Regions from separate parts of the Mesorhizobium sp. ORM8.1 genome, predicted to be linked through region 1. Evidence: predicted binding sites of a transcription regulator. Region 1 holds the regulator's gene; each other region holds the start of a gene.

Region 1 (2,265 bases):
ACGGTGGCGGTGAAGCCCGAGGTCATTCTGCTCGACGAGCCGGCCTCGGCGCTCGACCCGCTGTCGACCGCCAAGATCGAGGAACTGATCGACGAGTTGCAGGCCGAGTACACCATCGTCATCGTCACCCACAACATGCAGCAGGCGGCGCGCGTGTCGCGGCAGACGGCGTTCATGTATCTGGGCGAGCTGATCGAGTTCGACCGCACGGAGAAGATCTTCACCTCGCCGCGTGAGAAGCGCACGCAGGACTACATCACCGGCCGCTTCGGCTGAGTTCATACGAGGACATTATCATGGCCGAACATACCGTCGCTTCCTTTGACGAGGATCTGAGGCAGATCAGCCGGCTGATCATCGATATGGGCGATCTTGCCGGCACCATGGTCGGTGCTTCGACCAGGGCCCTGCTTGAATCCGATAACGCGATGGCGCAGCGCGTCGTTTCCGACGATGCGATCATGGACGCGCGGCAGCGCGAACTGGACGACCGCGCGATCACGCTGATTGCCAAGCGCCAGCCGATGGCCGACGACCTGCGCAGCGTTGTCGGCGCCATCCGCATGGCCGGCGATCTCGAGCGCATCGGCGATCTTGCCAAGAACATCGCCAAGCGCGTCGGCTCGGTCGGCGTCAGCGCCGCGCCGCGCGATCTCTCGCATTCGATCGACAGCATGGCGCAGATGGTGCTGATCCAGGTCCAGGCCGTCATCCAGGAATACACGGCTGGCGATGCCACAGCGCTCGCCAAGCTCCGCAACGACGACGAGCGCATCGACGTCAAATACACCTCCGTGTTCCGCGAGCTCCTGACCTATATGATGGAAGATCCGCGCAACATCACCGCTTGCACGCATCTCTTGTTCTGCGCCAAGAACCTGGAGCGTATCGGCGACCACGTGACCAACATCGCCGAAAACGCTTATTATGTCCTGACCGGCACGCAATTGCCCGCCAACCGTCCGAAGCAGGACGAGACGGCAATGCCGGTGTCGGCGGCCTGACGAAAAGGTTACCCAATGATCGCGCCACGCATCATGGTGGTGGAGGATGAGGAGCCGCTGGGGGTGCTGCTCCGCTACAACCTCGAATCCGAAGGTTATCAGGTCGAGGTGGTGAGCCGCGGCGACGAGGCCGAGATCCGCCTGCAAGAGAATGTGCCGGACCTGCTCGTCCTCGACTGGATGGTGCCGGCGGTTTCCGGCATCGAGCTTTGCCGCCGGCTCCGGATGCGGCCGGAGACCGAGCGGCTGCCGATCATCATGCTGACCGCGCGCGGCGAGGAAAGCGACCGGGTGCGGGGCCTCTCCACCGGCGCCGACGATTATCTGGTCAAGCCGTTCTCGACGCCGGAATTCATGGCCCGTGTCAAGGCGTTGCTGCGGCGCGCCAAGCCGGAAGTGCTGTCCAGCGTGCTCAAGGTCGGCGACATCGTGCTCGATCGTGAATCGCACCGGGTCTATCGCAAGAAGAGCGAGATCCGGCTCGGGCCGACCGAATTCCGGCTGCTCGAATTCATGATGCGTCACCCCGGCCGCGTGTTCTCGCGCAGCCAGCTGCTCGACAATGTCTGGGGTGAGACGATCTATATCGACGAGCGCACGGTCGACGTGCATGTCGGCCGCCTGCGCAAGGCGGTCAACAATGGCCGCATGCCGGACGTCATCAGGACCATTCGGGGCGCCGGATACGCGATCCGCGAGGACTGAGTACGACCTGATTCAGGCTACGTTCTTCTTCGAGGCAAGACCTGTTCGCGCCTGAACGCCCGGCGCGAAGATTTCCTGGTCGACGAAGGTCAGCGCGCGCATGGCGCAGCCTTCGCGGATCAACGGCAATTCGTTGGGCTCGGTGTCGAAGGAAATCGAATTGGAGTGCTGGCCGCCGGCGGTCTGCGCGATTGTTTCACGCAGCGCCGGCTCGATCAGGTCGAAAGCGGCGGCACTGACGCCGACCATGGCGACAGGCGCGGGATCGATCAGCGCGAACAGGCTGCCGAGGCCGAAGCCCAGCGCCTCGCCGGCGCGCCGGTAGGCTTCACGTTCCGGACCGTCCTCGAGCCGGGCCTTTGCCGCGAGCGCCCGCATTTCGGGGTCGCCGACATCGGTCGGCTCGGCGTCTTCGCTCAATCCCATGGCAGCGCGCCAGATGGCATAGTTGCCGGCATAGGCCTCAACGCAGCCGCGTCGGCCGCAGCGGCAGAGCGCGCCGCCGGGACGATGGATCATGTGGCCGAACTCGCCGCCGGAGGAATGCGTGCCGGTG
Region 2 (2,265 bases), 370 kb from region 1:
TCCGCAACGGCGCCGTGCCGCTTTCGAAGCTCGTCACCCACCGCACGACGCTCGCCGGCACGCCGCGCGACCTCGCCAGATGGGCGCATGAGAAATCCGGCCTGATCAAGGCCGTCATCGAGGTCGGTTCATAACATGGCAGGCGGCGAACCCGGCCGAATTGACGGCGCGCCGCGCAGGTCGATCCCCACTCCGTCTCGGCTTCGCCGAGCCACCTCTCCCCGATCGACGGGGGAGAGGAATGGCGCGAGCTTAGCAAGGCGGGCTCCTTTCCTCTCCCTCCGGAGGGCAGGGCAATCGCATATGAGTTTTTACGAAGAGGACCCCCACCCTAACCCTCCCCACAAGGGGAGGGAACGCTGCCGCACGCCACCCTTTTTGGCGTCGAACCTAGGCGATTTGCGGAGATCGGCGCCTACCAAGTCTCCCTCCCCCTTGTGGGGAGGGATTAAGGGTGGGGGTCCTCTTCGTAAAAACTCATATGCGATTGCCCTGACTCCGGAAGGGGAGAGGTGGCTCGGCGAAGCCGAGACGGAGTGGAGGAAGGCGGTTCTCAAACACCAAGCCGCTGACGAGTAAGCGCGACCGAGTTGATTTGATATCAGCGTGAGTCAAATCACGGTCTCGAAGACCCGCACTCCCTACAGCGCCGACAATTTGAGCTCCACCCGCTCCGCCGGAAAGCGCGATTCCGCGAACTGGATCGGCTGGCCGTCGAGCGTCACGTTGACGGCGACAGTCACCAGCACGATGGCGCCCGGCTGCAGATCGAGCGCGGCGAGATCGTCGGCATCGGCGTGGCGCGCCGACAGCACCGTCGAGTGCCGCAGATAATCGTTGACGCCGAAGCGCTTGAGCGAGGCCGTGATCGATCCCGTCTCCGCCATGGCGTTCTCGATGCCGGCGAAGCGTTTGGCGTCGAACCAGGTGGTGGCGCGCGAGATCGGATGCCCATCGGCCTCGCCGCGTGTCTCCAGCCGGATCACGGCCGCGCCCCCGGCAATGCCCAACGCCTCGGCGATGCGCCGGCTGGCCGGCTCTATCGAAGAAGACAAAAGCGCGATGTGCCGTTCGGTCGTCTGGCCCTGCAAGCCGGTCGAGAAGCGCGTGCGCGCGCCGATCGGATAGGAAAGCCGCTTGCGTGACAAAACGAAGGTGCCGCGTCCTTGCTCGGCCCTGAGCACGCCTTCCTGCACCAGCGCCGCGATGGCGCTGCGCACCGTGTGGCGGTTGACGCCATAGCGCTCGGCCAGCGCGACCTCAGGAGGCAGCGCGGCATTCTCGGCGAAATCGCCGTTCGCAATTCCCTGCAGGATCCTGTCTGCGATCTGCCGCCACAGCGACACGCCATTGCGTCTTTCGATGCTGCTCGCCAGTCCGGTCATTCAGCGCCCCCAAGCGATTTTTAGCCCCAAAGGCATTTTACGCGCTTTGTCATCCACCCGTCATGGACTCTCGTTACGAGGTAAGTATAATTTGTATAGTTGTCTATATCAATAGACAAATTTACTCTCGTCAAGGAGCTACACCATGCGAGGACAGGAAGCGCGCGAGCAGGCCGAGCGGAAAGCCGTGATGGCGACGCTGGCGCATGCGGCTGCCGATGAGATCGCGCGTCTGTGGAACGACTCCGGCCTGCCCTCCGAGGCCGAATTGCTGCGCGGCCCGGAAACCGGGCTGGTGACGGTGCGCGGGCGGATCGGCGGCGGCGGCGCGCCCTTCAATGTCGGCGAGGCGACGGTCACTCGCGCCACGGTGCGCCTGCCTTCGGGACATGTCGGCCATTCCTATTCACTCGGCCGCGACAAGAAAAAAGCCCGGCTTGCGGCCATCGCCGATGCGCTCTGGCAGGACCCAGCCCAGCGCGGAGCAGTCCAGGCCAAGCTCGTTGCGCCGTTGCGCGCGGCGCTTGATGCGGCGCGCGAAAAACACCGCGTCGAGACGGCCGCGACGAAAGTCGATTTCTTCACCATGGTGCGCGGAGAGGACTGATGGATATCGCCACGCAATCGATTGACGGCGGCTTCGCCGAGCCGGTCTTCAACGCCCAAACCGTGTTCCGCGCCATCATGGACGCCATGGCCCGCCCGGGCACGGTCCAGGCCCTGCCCGCGCTTGCGCATCCGCCCGCGCCGCTATCGGCGATCGCCGGCGCGGTGGCGCTGGCGCTGTGCGACAACGACGCGCCGGTCTGGCTCGATCCGCCGTTGCAGGCGGCGGCCCCCGTCAAGGCCTGGCTCGGCTTTCACTGCGGCGCGCCTTTAG
Region 3 (2,265 bases), 3.3 Mb from region 1:
CGCCGGCCAGCGGGCTCCAGACCAGCACGCCGAGACCCTGGTCGACCGAGATCGGCAAAAGTTCATACTCGGCCTCGCGCGCTTCCAGCGTGTAATGGATCTGCTGGGTGACGAAGCGCGGCTGGTGTTGGCTGTCGCTTATGCCCAGCGCCTTCATCACCTGCCATCCGGAATAGTTGGAGCAGCCGACATAGCGGACCTTGCCCTGGGCAACCAGCGTGTCGAGCGCTGCCATGGTTTCCTCCAGCGGCGTCGTACCGTCCCATTCGTGCAGGAAATAGATGTCGATGACATCGGTCTTCAGCCGCTTCAGGCTTTTCTCGCATTCACGGATCAGATGGTGGCGCGACAGGCCTTCATCATTGGGGCCGGTGCCGATCCGCATGCGCGCCTTCGAGGCAATGAGCACGTCGTTCGGGCGCTTGCCGGCCAGCGCCTCGCCGATGATCTCTTCCGACAATCCATTGGAGTAGACATTGGCGGTGTCGATGAGGTTGATGCCGGCGTCGATGCAGGTGTCGACGATGCGCCTGGCTTCTGAAAGATCGGAATTGCCGACGGCGGCGAACGGTCCGCTGCCGCCGAAGGTCATCGTGCCGAGCGTCAATGTCGAAACTTTCAAGCCGGAACGGCCCAGCGTGCGGTATTCCATGTCGATCCTCGCAATTTTATTTTGAGAGGCGCCGTGGCGGGCGCCGGCAAAGAGGCGAGCGGATTTGTAGGACAATTCCGGCGGTTTGTCGCCCCGCTATCGATACGGGTCGATCACATTCGGCAATCAGTGCCGAATACCAGGCGCTTGCAATAAAACCGTCATTGCGCGTCTGTATCTCAGTCGGCTTACGGAGTTGCGTGTCCGGCCATGCTGGTGAGGCACCCGTAGTGAAGGCGGCTAACAGGTAGGCGGAGCAACGCGATGAACGAAGTGAAACCGAATTCCGGGGCGAAGGACTGGCTGGAAGCCGAACTCGAGGACACGCTCGACGAGGACTATGAATTGGAGATCTCCGAGCCCGCGCTCTCGCTCGAGATTTCAAAAATCTACAAGAAGTCGCATCCACCCTCCATGGAGCGCATGACCTATTTCCGCGAGCTGCTCAGGCTGCAGTCGGAATTGATCAAGCTGCAATCATGGGTCGCCTACCACAAGAAGAAGCTGGTGGTGGTCTTCGAAGGCCGCGACTCCGCCGGCAAGGGCGGCGTCATCAAGCGCATCACCCAGCGCCTCAACCCGCGCATCGCCCGTGTCGTTGCGCTGCCGGCACCGACCGAGCGCGAGAAATCGCAATGGTATTTCCAGCGCTATGTGCCGCATCTGCCGGCCGGCGGCGAGATCGTGCTCTTCGACCGCTCCTGGTACAACCGCTCCGGCGTCGAACGCGTGATGGGTTTTGCCAATCACGACCAGGTCGAGGAATTCTTCCACGACGTGCCGGAATTCGAGCGCATGCTGGTGCGCTCGGGCATCACGCTGGTGAAATACTGGTTCTCGATCACCGACGAGGAACAGCAGATGCGCTTCCTGATGCGCGTCCACGATCCGATGAAGCAGTGGAAGCTGTCGCCGATGGACCTGCAGTCGCGGGTGCGCTGGGAACAGTACACCAAGGCCAAGGAAGAAACTTTCGCGCGCACCAACATTCCTGAGGCGCCGTGGTTCATCGTCGAGGGCAATGACAAGAAGCGGGCCCGTCTGAACTGCATGGCCCATTTGTTGCAGCAACTGCCTTACGAGGAGGTGCCGCACGAGGAGATTTCGCTGCCCGAACGCGTCTTCAATCCGGAGTACGAGCGCCAGGTGCTGCCGCGCGAGTTGTATGTGCCGGAGAAGTATTGAACACCTTTTCCTTCTTTCCTTCTCCCCGTTCTACGCAGGGCTGTCCGGGGAAAGTCATGCATAGTTGAAGCACATCTGGTTTGGCGAGGCATTGGGCTTTCGTTGACTTGGGTTGACGGGCGGCGGCTTGTCGATGGCGGCGATGTTGCGGCGCTCGAAGAGACATCGGACGACCAGGTCAGTGAACCTGAGAATGGGCATTGCGATGCGGCAGGCGCGAGCAGCGATGCGCAGCAGTGCATAAGCGATCATGGCGGCGAAGAGCTGCAGGCGGATGGCATTGTCGTTGGTGCCGAGGAACTTGCGGATCTTCAGATGCTGCTTGATCCAGCGGAACAAGAGTTCGATCTGCCATCGGCCCTTGTAGAGCCGTCCGATCTCGACGGCATCTCGCTTGAGGTCGTTGGTCAAGAGCGTGATGGTGTCGC

What was found. Region 1 encodes PhoB, which activates phosphate uptake and scavenging genes when phosphate is short. Its sites were predicted from a motif close to TGTCATNNANCTGTCAT; they were not measured.
Region 2: phnF (phosphonate metabolism transcriptional regulator PhnF) is a predicted target of PhoB. The motif match lies at 1,433-1,449, and genes of this name have one in related genera.
Region 3: ppk2 (polyphosphate kinase 2) is a predicted target of PhoB. The motif match lies at 801-817, and genes of this name have one in related genera.

The regions. Positions count from the first base shown of each region.
Region 1 is NZ_CM132600.1:4,528,018-4,530,282, forward strand. Features, by position in the region: gene pstB (phosphate ABC transporter ATP-binding protein PstB) at 1-276, shown strand, start outside; gene phoU (phosphate signaling complex protein PhoU) at 297-1,004, shown strand; gene phoB (phosphate regulon transcriptional regulator PhoB) at 1,020-1,709, shown strand; gene ACVDG8_RS22790 (ROK family protein) at 1,722-2,265, opposite strand, start outside.
Region 2 is NZ_CM132600.1:4,902,987-4,905,251, reverse strand. Features, by position in the region: partial or broken gene ACVDG8_RS24640 (zinc-binding alcohol dehydrogenase family protein) at 1-134, shown strand, start outside; gene phnF (phosphonate metabolism transcriptional regulator PhnF) at 642-1,385, opposite strand; gene phnG (phosphonate C-P lyase system protein PhnG) at 1,531-1,992, shown strand; gene phnH (phosphonate C-P lyase system protein PhnH) at 1,992-2,265, shown strand, end outside.
Region 3 is NZ_CM132600.1:427,637-429,901, reverse strand. Features, by position in the region: gene ACVDG8_RS02220 (aldo/keto reductase) at 1-652, opposite strand, end outside; gene ppk2 (polyphosphate kinase 2) at 917-1,837, shown strand; partial or broken gene ACVDG8_RS02210 (IS4 family transposase) at 1,892-2,265, opposite strand, start outside.